DNA from 4 places in the Achromobacter sp. NPDC008082 genome. Region 3 is predicted to be linked to each of the others. Evidence: predicted binding sites of a transcription regulator. Region 3 holds the regulator's gene; each other region holds the start of a gene.
What was found. The regulator LexA, encoded in region 3, represses DNA repair genes until DNA is damaged. The targets are predictions, from matches to a motif close to ACTGTATNNNNATACAGT.
Positions count from the first base shown of each region.

Region 1: ACFZAI_RS14410 (VRR-NUC domain-containing protein) is a predicted target of LexA. The motif match lies at 1,734-1,751, and genes of this name have one in related genera.
Region 2: ACFZAI_RS24465 (ATP-dependent helicase) is a predicted target of LexA. The motif match lies at 1,221-1,238, and genes of this name have one in related genera.
Region 4: recA (recombinase RecA) is a predicted target of LexA. The motif match lies at 1,582-1,599, and genes of this name have one in related genera.

Region 1 is NZ_JBIBIB010000003.1:501,798-505,004, forward strand. Features, by position in the region: gene ACFZAI_RS14400 (c-type cytochrome) at 1-793, shown strand, start outside; gene ACFZAI_RS14405 (AAA family ATPase) at 1,092-1,613, shown strand; gene ACFZAI_RS14410 (VRR-NUC domain-containing protein) at 1,767-3,207, shown strand, end outside.
Region 2 is NZ_JBIBIB010000006.1:194,713-197,919, reverse strand. Features, by position in the region: gene ACFZAI_RS24475 (PLP-dependent aminotransferase family protein) at 1-253, shown strand, start outside; gene ACFZAI_RS24470 (DUF72 domain-containing protein) at 270-1,166, opposite strand; gene ACFZAI_RS24465 (ATP-dependent helicase) at 1,315-3,207, shown strand, end outside.
Region 3 is NZ_JBIBIB010000003.1:223,978-227,184, reverse strand. Features, by position in the region: gene uvrB (excinuclease ABC subunit UvrB) at 1-238, opposite strand, end outside; gene ACFZAI_RS13265 (amino acid aminotransferase) at 315-1,514, shown strand; gene lexA (transcriptional repressor LexA) at 1,672-2,322, shown strand; gene lon (endopeptidase La) at 2,437-3,207, opposite strand, start outside.
Region 4 is NZ_JBIBIB010000002.1:946,407-949,613, reverse strand. Features, by position in the region: gene recX (recombination regulator RecX) at 1-323, opposite strand, end outside; gene recA (recombinase RecA) at 416-1,477, opposite strand; gene ACFZAI_RS11355 (response regulator transcription factor) at 1,794-2,483, shown strand; gene ACFZAI_RS11350 (sensor histidine kinase N-terminal domain-containing protein) at 2,599-3,207, shown strand, end outside.

The sequences.
Region 1 (3,207 bases), 280 kb from region 3:
CGACCTGAAGGGCGCTGACCGCGAAGCCTTGCTGCGCGGCCAGTACCTGGTGGAAGGCCTGGGCCATTGCAGCACCTGCCACACGCCGCGCGGCGTCGCCTTGCAAGAAAAGGCGCTGAGCGACAAGGACGGTTCTGCCTTCTTGTCGGGCGGTGTGGTCGAAGGCTGGCTGGCCAAGAACCTGCGCGGCGACGTTACCGACGGCCTGGGCAGCTGGACGAAGGAAGACATTGCCGTCTTCCTGAAGTCGGGCCGCAACGGCCATTCGGCAGCCTTTGGCGGCATGGCGCAAGTGGTGGAAGACAGCACGCAGCATCTGACCGATGCTGACCTGAACGCCATCGCGGTGTATCTGAAGAGCTTGCCGCCGGTCAACAAGGACGCCACCAAGCCGTTGGCGTACGACGAGTCCGTGGCCCAAGCGCTGCGTACGGGTAAGGACAAGGGCGACGGCGCCATGGCCTTCCTGAACAACTGCGCGGCCTGCCACCGCAGCACCGGCAAGGGCTACACCGAAACGTTCCCGCAACTGGCGCTGAGCTCGACGGTGAATTCGGCGGACCCGACGTCGCTGATTCACATCGTGTTGAAGGGCGCCCAGATGCCGGGCACGACGGCGGCTCCCACGGCCTACGCCATGCCGGGCTTTGACTGGCGCATGACCGACAAGGAAGTGGCTGACGTGGTGACCTTCGTGCGCGCAAGCTGGGGCAACAAGGGGGCGGCAGTCAGCGCTTCGGATGTGGCCAAGGTGCGCAAGGACGTAGGCGCGGCGGCTCAGCCGACGCGTTAAGCGGCGGCAGGTCCCGGCCAGCATCGCTTTGCGAATTTGCGAACCGATGCGAACCCGCGGCGCTGGAAAGCTCAGGCTTTCCAGCGCCGTTTTGTTTTTCTGAGGGAATTGACACGCGGCGTCGTCAGGCGCAAGCTCTGCTTCATGCGCCGACCCCTGACCCCGTTCGCCCTGATTATTACCACCATTACCATCATGGTGGGTTAGCGCGCGTCGGAACATCGCTACACAAACCCGCCAAGAGGCGGGTTTTTTGTGGGCTCGCCTTTTGCTTGTTTTTTCAAACGGAGAGCCCTTCATGACGTCATCAAATCCTTCAAGTCCTGCCGCTTTTTCCACGCCCACGCTGCATTTTCTTTGCGGCAAGATCGCCGCGGGTAAATCCACGCTGGCGGCAGCGCTGGCCGCGCAGCCCGGTACGCTGTTGATCAGCGAAGACAGCTGGCTGGCGGCGTTGTATCCGGGGGAAATCGTGGACATCACCGACTACGCGCGGTGCGCGAGCCGGCTGCGCAACGCGATGGGCAGCCATGTGGCGGCGCTGGTCGGGGCAGGGTTGTCGGTGGTGCTGGACTTTCCGGCCAACACCCGCCGCAGCCGTGAATGGTTGCGGCAGGTGGCCGAGCAGGCCGGATGCCCGCACCAGCTGCATTACCTGGACGCTTCTGACGCGGTGTGCAAAGCCCGGCTGCAAGCGCGAAACGCATCGGGCGCGCATCCGTTCACGACCACGGACGAGCAGTACGACGCGATCACCGCGTACTTCGTGGAGCCAGGGGCGGACGAAGGCTTCAACATCGTGCGGCACCCGCAGCGTTGAAGGGGGTGCTGAAGGGCGTGCTGAAGGGGGTGCTGAAGGGGGGGGCTGAATGTGCTGCTGAATGCCGTGCCAAATCCAGCACTATTTCCGCCACTGGCTGCGGATGCGCCTGCTATGATTACTGGATAAATACCCAGCTATCTGGCCAGGCCCATGTTTCCCCCGCACCGCTATTACTACCTGCACAATTTCCAGCGCGCCTTGGCGTGGGTCTCTGACCGCTACGCCGATCTGCTGGACGCCACTGAACGGCGCTTCCTGGCCGATTTTGCGGCCTTGCCGCAGCCGTCGCAGGCGTTGATGGTGCGCATGCTGATGCGGCGCGGGCCGTGGTTTCGCGCCAGCCGGTTGGTGTACGAGGAAATCGAAAGCACCGAAGCCGCCGCCGTGCCGCTGGTGGCGCTGGGGTGGCTGGATGCGCACGCGCCCATGTCGCTGGACGAACTCTTCACCCTGCATACGAAGCCAGAACTGGGCAAGATGTTTGCCGATGCGCCCGTCAAGGCCACGGCGCGCAAGGGGGATCTGCTGGAAGCCCTACGCGTCTTGCAGCCTGAACCCAAGGCCTATCCGTCCTGGAATCCCGCGGCGGACGAGCCCGTCTGGCGCGTGACGGTGGGCGATCTCTGCGAACGCTTTCGGCTGATGTTCTTTGGCAACCTTTATCAAGACTGGTCGGAATTCGTGCTGGCCGACTTAGGGGTGTTCCAGTACGAGGCCGTGCCGTTCGAGGCGTCGTCCCGCGCGTTTCAAACGCGTGCGGATGTCGATGGCTACCTGGCCTTGCAGGCGTGCCGGGCGGCGCTGGATGAAGGCGCGGACGTGGGCGCGCTGCTACAGGCGGTGGATGCCTGCGCCAGCCAGAACCCCTGGCTGGAAAAGCGGCGCGCCAAGGTCTTGCTGCGAATCGGACTCGCGTGTGAACGCGCGCAGCAGTGGCCTGAAGCGCAAGCCGCGTACGAACGTTGCGCCTACCCCGGCGCGCGGCATCGGCGTATTCGGGTCCATGAACGCATGGGGCGGTTTGACGATGCGCTGGCCTTGGCGCTGCTGGCGCAAGACGCACCCGAAAGCGAAGAAGAAAGCCAGCGCGTGGCGCGCATGCTGCCGCGCTTGTATCGCAGCGCGGGCAAGGGCAAACCGGCCCGGCCGGCGGCGCCCGCGTTGCTGCGTACCGATTTGGTGTTGCCGCGCCCGGCCGCGCCTGCGGCCGTGGAATTCGTCACGCGCGACCATCTGCATCAAGACGACGCGCCGGTGCATTACGTGGAAAACGCGCTGATCAATTCGCTGTTTGGGCTGCTGTGCTGGCCCGCCGTGTTCGCACCATTGCCGGGCGCGTTCTTTCATCCTTTCCAGCGCGGCCCCGCCGATCTGGACGCACCCGATTTTCATCAACGCCGCGTCGCCCAGTTCGCGGATTGTCTGGCGCAGTTGGACACGCCGGCTTATCGCGACGTGATCTTGCAGCGTTACGCGGACAAGGCGGGTGTGCAGTCGCCGTTCGTGTTCTGGGGCGCCTTGTCCGAAGGGCTGCTGGCGCAAGCGCTGGATTGCCTGCCCGCCACGCACCTGAAGCTGTATTTCACGCGGC
Region 2 (3,207 bases), on a different contig from region 3:
CGACGCCAGCATGGCGGGCTTGCATCTGGTGCTGACGCTGCCGCCCGATATGGACGACCTGCGCGTGGTGGACGTGGCGCGCAGCAAGGGCGTGCTGACGCGGGCGCTGTCGCGCTATTACGTGAATGACGAAGGGCGGCGGCCGGGGCTGCTGTTGGGGTACGCCTGTGTGCCCGAGCACGATATCGCGCGCAAGTTCGAGGTGCTGCTGGAAAGCCTGGCGGAAGTGGCGCGCAGGCCGGCCGCGGCTTGAGCGGTGGCCATCAGCATCAAAACGGCAGCAGCGCCGACGCGAAGGCGGCGGCGTTGCGCATGCCCTGGTCTTCAAAGTTGGTGTTGAACACGGCGTGCGCCTGCGTGCTTTGCGTGGCGAGCCGCGAAAAGCGTTCCGCCAGCTCCGCCAATTCACGTTCGGTGTACTCGTATTGAAAGCGCCCCGACGACGCCGTGCCCGACACATTCCACGCATCCGTGTTGCGGCCGTGCAGGCGCAGCAAGGTCAGGTCGGGGTGCGTGCATTCCCATATGGCGGGCACCGTGTTCTCAAAGCCCTGCGGCGCGTCGACCACCGTGTGCACCACGCCCAGATCGCGCTCAAACGCCAATGTGTCCGCGATGGCGGCTGCGCTGTCAAACCAGCTGCGATGCCGGAACTCCACCGAAATCAGATGCTCTTGCATGCGCCGCGCGCAGTCGGCCACATGCGCGCGGCCCCGCGCATCGCGCCGGACCCAGGGCGGAAACTGGAAATGCACCGCGCCCAGCTTGCCTGGCATCCGCAGCGGTTCCAGCGCCAGCTGATAGCGGCGCCACAGCTCATCGCGCAAGTCTTCCGGCATCTGGCCGTGATAGATGATGGGCTCGGGCCAATCGTCCAGTTCGCGCTGGATGTCGCGCGGCAGGGCGGCAAGCGGCGTCTGGTGGCCGGTGAACAGCCGGAAGGCCTTGATGTTGAAGACAAAATCGTCCGGCGTGCGCTGGTCCCACAAATAAGCGTTGTCGGCCGAGGGCAGGGCGTAGTAGCTGGAATCGACCTCGGCCAGCCGGTAGCGCGACGCATAAAAGCGCAGCCGCGATTCGGCGCTGCGGGCCTCGGGCGGATAGAAGCGGCCGCAGGCAAGCAGGGTGGGATCGGTCCAGGAGGCGGTGCCGGTCAGAAGGCGCATGGGGGGGTATCGGGTTCGTATCGTGCCGGCGGCGGGGCCGGCTACGCTATGATAGCTGGATAAATAGCCAGTCATTGGCCGCCAATTCAGCCCAGCCTGCCGGTCAGGTTTTGCCGCCCAGCCGTCTCCAGCGCCGTCACAACGCGTCATGTCCGAACAGAATTCCGCTTCTACTCCCAGCCGTCCCGACCCCCTGGCCGACTTGAATTCCGCGCAGCGCGAGGCTGCCGAATTCGGCGTGGCGGGCGCTTCTGGCGATGACGGCCCCTTGCTGGTGATTGCGGGGGCGGGTTCGGGCAAGACCAACACGCTGGCGCATCGTGTCGCGCACCTGATCCTGAATGGCGCAGACCCGCAACGCATGTTGCTGCTGACCTTTTCACGCCGCGCCGCGCAGGAAATGGATCGCCGCGTAGGTTCGGTGTTGCAGCGGGTGATGAACCTGCGCGGCTCGCAACAGGCGCCGTCGCTGCCGTGGGCCGGCACGTTCCACGCCATCGGTGCGCGCTTGTTGCGCGACTGCGCGCTGCGCATCGGCCTGTCTGAAGCCTTCACCATCCATGACCGCGGCGATGCCGAAGACCTGATGGGCATGGTCCGGCATGAGCAAGGCCTGTCGTCCACGAAATCCCGCTTTCCCTTGAAAGGCACGTGCCTGGCCATTTATTCGCGCGTGGTCAACAGCCAGACGCCGGTGGCCGACGTGCTGAAAACGTCATTCCCGTGGTGCGCCCAATGGGAAGACGAACTGAAGAATCTGTTTCGCGGCTATGTGGCCGCCAAGCAGGATCAGCAGGTGCTGGACTACGACGACCTGCTGCTCTACTGGGCCGAGATGATGTCCGACCCAGGCATCGCGGCCGACGTGGGGGCGCGGTTTGACCACGTGCTGGTGGACGAATACCAGGACACCAACCGCTTGCAGTCGGCCATTCTGCTGGCGATGAAGCCCGACGGGCGCGGGCTGACGGTGGTGGGCGACGACGCCCAATCCATCTATTCGTTCCGCGCGGCCACGGTGCGCAACATCCTGGACTTCCCGACGCAATTCCCCAAGCCCGCGCGCGTCATCACGCTGGACCGCAACTACCGTTCCACCCAGCCCATCCTGAACGCATCGAATGCGGTGATCGGGCTGGCGACCGAGCGCTACGCCAAAGACCTCTGGACCGATCGCGCGTCATCGCAATTGCCAGAACTGGTGACCGTCAGCGATGAAGCCGGCCAGGCGCGTTGGGTGGCCGATCAGGTGTTGGCGCAGCGCGAGGGCGGCGCCACGCTGAAATCGCAGGCGGCGTTGTTTCGCACGGCCAGCCATAGCGCCGCGCTGGAACTTGAGCTGACCCGCCGCAACATCCCCTTCGTGAAATTCGGCGGCCTGCGTTTTCTGGAAGCCGCGCACGTGAAGGATTTGCTGTCGTTGTTGCGCTGGGCTGAAAACCCGCGCGGCCGCATGGCGGGCTTTCGCGTGGCGCAGCTGATGCCGGGCATTGGCCCCGCCACCGCCGGCAAACTGATGGACGCCATGTCCGCGTCCGCCGAACCGCTGCAAGCCCTGCGCGAATTCAAGCCGGGCGCTGCCGCCCAAGAAGAGTGGGGCGCGTTTGCCGACACCTACGCAGCATTGTGCGACCCCGGCCTGCGCTGGCCCGCGGATGTCGATCTTGCGCTGCGCTGGTATGCCGGCCAGCTGGAACGCCTGTATGACGACGCCCGTGTGCGCAAGACCGACCTGGACCAGCTGGTGCGGCTGGCGGCGGGCTATCCGTCGCGCGAACGCTTCCTGACCGAGCTGACGCTGGACCCGCCTGACGCCACCAGCGATGAGTCCGGCGCGCCGTCCCGCGACGAGGACTACATGATCCTGTCCACCATCCATTCCGCCAAGGGCCAGGAATGGAAGGCCGTGTACGTGCTGAACGTGGTCGACGGCTGCATCCCGTCCGACATGAGCACCGGCACCGCCGAGGAAATCGAGGAAGAACGCCGCCTGCTTTACGTGGCCATGACGCGCGCGAAAGAACGCTTGCAGCTCATCGTG
Region 3 (3,207 bases):
TCTGGAACATGAGGCCATCTTCGACCCCTTGGGTCAGGCCCTCGATGGCGGCAGGCTGGTCACCTGCCGGCGGATACGGCTGATACAGCTGGAATGGGCTATCTGGAAACTCGACGAAGCCGGGCTTGACCTCCCCGCTTGGCAAGGCCGCAGCCGATGCCGGCGCCGCCGTCAGATCCGCAGCGAGATCATCGGTCAGATCTCCCGCGCTGCTCGGGTCTATTGGGCTCTTGGGCATGCTAGACTGTTCCAGGGTAAACCCCCCATTATCCACAGCACATCGTACTGCGTCCACCCATCCTCATCAGAGTCCCATGAGCAACCTTTTCGATTCCGTCGAACTCGCGCCGCGCGACCCCATTCTTGGTCTGAACGAACAATACAACGCGGATACGCGTCCCGGAAAAGTCAATCTGGGCGTGGGCGTGTACTACGACGATCAAGGTCGTATTCCCCTGCTGGGCGCCGTTCGCAAAGCTGAAACCGCCCGCATTGAAGCCGCTGCCGCCCGTGGCTACCTGCCGATCGAAGGCATTGCCGGATACAACCAGGGTGCGCAAGCGCTTCTGCTGGGCAAAGATTCCGCGCTGGCCGCTGCCGGCCGCGTACTGACCACCCAAGCTTTGGGCGGCACCGGCGCGCTGAAGATCGGCGCCGACTTCCTGCATCACCTGCTGCCGGGCTCCAAGGTCCTGATCAGCAACCCCAGCTGGGAAAACCACCGCGCGCTGTTCGAACGCGCCGGGTTTGAAGTTGGCACGTACTCGTACTACGACGCCACCACCCGCGGCCTGAACTTCGACGCCATGCTGGCCGACCTGAAGGCCGCCCCGGCCAAGACCGTCGTCGTGCTGCACGCTTGCTGCCACAACCCGACCGGCGTGGACCCCACCGCCGACCAGTGGAAGCAGATCGCCGCCGTCGTCAAAGAAAACAACCTGGTCCCGTTCCTCGACATCGCCTACCAAGGCTTTGGCGAAGGCCTGAAGGAAGATGCTGCGGTCGTGCGCCTGTTCGCCGACCTGGACATGACCATGTTCATCAGCTCGTCGTTCTCGAAGTCGTTCTCGCTGTACGGCGAGCGCGTGGGCGCCCTGACGGTTGTGGCCGGCAGCAAGGACGAAGCCGTTCGCGTGCTGAGCCAACTGAAGCGCGTGATTCGCACCAACTACTCGAACCCGCCGACCCATGGCGGCACGGTGGTGTCCACGGTGTTGAACTCGCCCGAACTCTTCGCGATGTGGGAAGAAGAACTGGCCGGCATGCGTGACCGCATCCGCCTGATGCGCAAGCAACTGGTCGAGAAGATCAAGGAACACGGCGGCAAGCAGGACTTCAGCTTCGTGCTGGAACAACGCGGCATGTTCTCGTACTCGGGTCTGACCTCGGCTCAAGTTGATCGCCTGCGTGAAGAGCACGGCGTCTACGCGGTGTCCAGCGGCCGCATCTGCGTTGCCGCCCTGAACAGCGGCAACATCGACAAGGTCGCAGCCGGCATCGCAGCCGTTCTGTAAGCGCCGAATCGGAGCGAGCCTGAAGGCCTGCGCCCTAAAGAACGGAGCCTTCGGGCTCCGTTTTGTTTTTGGCGCCACCCACGGCTTGCATTTTTGCGCTGCGTCCCCCAGAATGGCGCTGTATATATGTACAGTCCGCTCGCACCGGATCATCGCCATGGCCAGCAAACTTACAGATCGCCAGCAACAAATTCTGGACCTCATCCGGCAAACGGTTACGCGCACCGGCTTCCCGCCCACGCGTGCCGAAATTGCCCAGGCTTTGGGCTTTCGCTCACCTAACGCAGCGGAAGATCACCTTAAAGCCTTGGCCCGCAAGGGCGCCATTGAGCTTACCGCCGGCGCATCGCGCGGCATCCGCTTGAAGGACAGCGCCGCTGCATCCTCGCAGACTTCCCTGCCCCTGCCCTCACTTGCACAGTTGCTGCTGCCCCTGGTGGGCCGTGTGGCCGCTGGCAGCCCCATTCTTGCGGCCGAGCACGTCGAACGCGAAGTGGGCGTCGACCCGCACCTGTTTGCGCAAGCGCCCGATTACCTGCTGAAGGTTCGTGGGATGAGCATGCGCGACGCCGGCATTCTTGAAGGCGACTTGCTCGCTGTGAAGAAAGCGTCCGAAGCCCGCAATGGCCAAATCGTCGTGGCCCGCCTGGGTGACGACGTCACCGTCAAACGGCTGCAACGCACAAACGGCCATATCGAGCTGTTGCCCGAAAACCCTGACTTCCAAACCATCATCGTTGAAGCCGATCAGGAATTCGCACTGGAAGGCATCGCGGTTGGCTTGATCCGAACTCACGCCCTGCATTAAGCGCGGAAGCTTCGTGGAAGATGGTTTTCCACGAAACTTCCAGCCAGTAAAAAACCCCGCCGCAGCGGGGTTTTTATTGGGCGCCTGCTTTCGAAGGCGCCCTGGGTGTCACGATCAGTGCTTGAGCACCGGATCAGTCGAACCCGGCTCGGCCGGCTTGGCAACCAGAGGTTCCTTGACGGCTTCATCCTCTGCCAGAGGTTCCGGCAGACGTTCCAGCGCCAGCTCCAGCACCTTGTCGATCCAACGAACCGGCACGATTTCAAGGTGGTTCTTGACGTTGTCCGGAATCTCCGCCAAATCCTTGACGTTTTCTTCCGGGATCAAGACCGTCTTGATGCCGCCACGGTGCGCCGCCAACAGCTTTTCCTTCAGGCCGCCGATCGGCAGCACTTCGCCGCGCAGCGTGATCTCGCCGGTCATGGCGACATCAGCGCGCACCGGGATGCGCGACAACGCGGACACCATGGCCGTCGTGATGGCGATACCCGCGGACGGACCGTCCTTGGGCGTCGCACCTTCCGGCACGTGCACGTGCATGTCGTGCTTCTCGAAGACGCTGTCAGCGAAGCCCAGACGGCGAGCACGCGAGCGCACTACCGTACGAGCCGCTTCAACCGACTCCTTCATCACGTCGCCCAGCGAACCGGTGCGTTGGATGACACCCTTGCCGGGCATATCCGCGACTTCGATCGTCAGCAGGTCGCCACCGACTTCCGTCCACGCCAGACCCGTCACCTGACCAATCTGGTTTTCCTTTTCGGCCATACCGAACGTGTAGCGGCGCACGCCCAGATAGTCGCTCAGGTTGTCGCCCGTGACGTTGACCGGCTTGACCTCAAGGGTCTTGCCTTCGGCCTTGGCACGATCCGTCTGGGTCAGCAA
Region 4 (3,207 bases), on a different contig from region 3:
GTGGACAGCCAGCCTTCTTTTTCCAGCGCGTCCAACACCGCTTCAACCTCGTCAGCGTCGTCGGCGTAGGCGGCAAGCTTGCGGGCGAGTTCTTCGCGCGCGTGCTCACGCCGCGACAAATATCCCACCGCGCGCATCTTCAGCGACGGCCCTTTGCGCTCGGGCTTGCCCTCGGCCGCCGCGTCTTCGGCCGCTTCAGCTTCCTTTTCGCGGCGCGCATCGGAAGTCCGCCGCAAGCCCTGAGGCTTGGCGACGGTTTCAAACTCGTCATCCAACTTGGCGCGAAGACGGTCGGCTGACGCGGGGGTCGATTTCCAGCTCATGCGCTTCCTGCTTGCTATGCAAAACGGCAGGCCCGTCGTGGCGCCTGCCGCATTTATCGCCGGGCCGAAGCCCTGGCGACGTCCGAATCAAGTTACTCGGCGGTGTCTTCCGCCGTGGGCACGAATTCGGCGGCGCGGCTGACGATACCCTGGTTCTCACGAACGCGGTTCTCGATCTCGATCGCGATTTCCTTGTGCTCTTTCAGGTATTCGCGAACATTGTCCTTACCCTGGCCAATGCGATTGCCGTTGTAGCTGTACCACGCGCCGGACTTGTCCACCACGCTGGCGGCAACGCCCAAGTCAATGATTTCGCCTTCGCGTGAAATGCCGGCGCCATACATGATGTCGAATTCAGCCTGCTTGAACGGCGGGGCAACCTTGTTCTTCACCACCTTGACGCGGGTTTCGTTGCCAACGACTTCGTCGCCCTTCTTGATGGAGCCGATGCGGCGGATGTCCAGACGCACCGAGGCGTAGAACTTCAACGCGTTGCCGCCCGTCGTGGTTTCGGGGTTGCCGAACATGACGCCGATCTTCATACGGATCTGGTTGATGAAGATGACCATGCAGTTGGTGCGCTTGATCGTGGCGGTCAGCTTGCGCAGCGCCTGGCTCATCAGACGGGCTTGCAGGCCGGGCAGCGAGTCGCCCATTTCGCCTTCGATTTCAGCCTTGGGCACCAGCGCGGCGACCGAGTCGATGACGATCAGGTCAACCGAACCCGAGCGCACCAGCGCATCGGTGATTTCCAGTGCCTGTTCGCCCGTGTCCGGCTGCGAGATCAGCAGGTCGGTCAGGTTCACGCCCAGCTTGTTGGCGTATTGCACGTCCAGCGCGTGTTCCGCGTCGACGAACGCGCAAGTGCCGCCGATTTTCTGCATTTCAGCAATGACTTGCAGCGTGAGGGTCGTCTTGCCCGACGATTCCGGGCCGTAGATTTCGACCACACGGCCGCGCGGCAGGCCGCCAACGCCCAGCGCGATGTCCAGACCCAGCGAGCCCGTGGAAACCACCTGGATGTCGTGCGAGACCTCGTTGTCGCCGTAGCGCATGATCGAGCCCTTGCCGAACTGCTTTTCGATCTGCGAAAGCGCGGCGGCAAGCGCCTTGGCCTTTTCCGAAGCGGCGGCCTTGGAGGTTTTGTCGTCCATGTAATGTCCTGTCTGTAACGTATCTGGTATCTGGTGGTTGCGGCTGGGGCCTGAACCGCAGCGTTGCTATTTTGAATCAGGTTCAGATTATGGCATCGGATTGTACTGTACAAAAAACCAGTGTGCCAGAGTTTTGCACGTATTCCCTGAGTGGGCAAGCCCGGCCGCCTATGACAGAATCGAAGCCGACCCCGGCGTTTCGTCCCTTTTCCGCCGCCGGGCCGCCCACAAGGCGGATAGCCCCCCATAGAGGGGTGGCCAGCGCGCAAAGCGCCGGCGCCACAGGGACCTTTTTGCCCCCCTTCTTTTGCAGCCCATGCGTATCCTGATCGCTGAAGACGACAGCATTCTGGCCGACGGCCTATCCCGGTCATTGCGCCACAACGGTTATGCCGTGGACGCCGTGCGCGACGGGCTGGCCGCGGATTCCGCCCTGGCGGCCCAAGCCTTTGACCTGCTCATCCTGGATCTCGGCCTGCCGCAACTGGCCGGGCTGGAAGTGCTGCGCCGCCTGCGCGCCCGCAACTCCGCCCTGCCCGTTCTGATCCTGACTGCCGCCGACAGCATCGAGCAGCGCGTCAAAGGCCTGGATCTGGGCGCCGACGATTACATGGCCAAGCCTTTCGCGCTGTCCGAGCTGGAAGCGCGCGTGCGCGCCCTGACCCGGCGCGGCGCGGGCGGCGGGGCCACGATGATCAAGCACGGCCGGCTGCTGTTTGACCAGACGGGCCGCGTGGCCATCGTCGATGACCAGACGCTGGACCTGTCCGCGCGCGAAGTCAGCCTGCTGGAAATTCTGCTGACCCGCAGCGGCCGCATGGTCAGCAAGACGCAACTGGTGGACCACCTTTGCGAATGGGGTGAGGAAGTCAGCACCAACGCCATCGAAGTCTATGTGCACCGGCTGCGCAAGAAGCTGGAGCCCAGCGGCGTGAAGATCGTGACCGTGCGCGGCCTGGGCTACTGTCTGGAGCGGGACCAGGGTGCCGCGTACCTCGCCAGCTGAGCCCGCAGGACCTGAGCCGCTTAATCAGGAAGCGCTGGATATCATGCAAGCCGGGTCCAAGGGCCCGAGCTTCGCGCCGCCCCAGCGTTCGCTGCTGGGCGAAATCCTGGACTGGATGCTCGCGCCGCTGTTCCTGCTGTGGCCCATGAGCGTCGCCATCACGTATGTGGTCGCGCAGAACATCGCCAACGTGCCTTACGACCGGGCGCTGGCCAATAACCTGCATGTGCTGACGCGCCAGGTCCACGCGCAGGATGGCCGCGCAGTACTGAAGATGACGGACCCCGCACGCGACGTGCTGCGCGCAGATGAAACCGACAGCGTGTTCTGGCTGGCGCTGGGCAGCCGCGGCGAATACCTGGGCGGCGACCGCGCCTTGCCCCTGCCCGCCACCGTGGGCCAGCCCCGCCCCGGCGAGGTCCAATACGAAGACGACACCATGCGCGGATTCGGCATCCGGCTGGCCTTCACCTGGGTTGACCTGAATCTGCCCAACACGCAGCCCGCGCTGCTGATCGTGGCCGAGACCGTCGAGAAGCGCACCCAGCTGGCCAACGACATCATCAAAGGCGTGATCATTCCGCAGTTCGTGGTGCTGCCAATTGCCGTGCTGCTCGTGTGGTTCGGGCTGTCGCGCGGCGTGGCGCCGTTGAACGCGTTGCAGCAGCGCCTGCGCGCGCGCCGTCCCGATGATCTTTCGCCCATCGACGAACGCGCCGCGCCG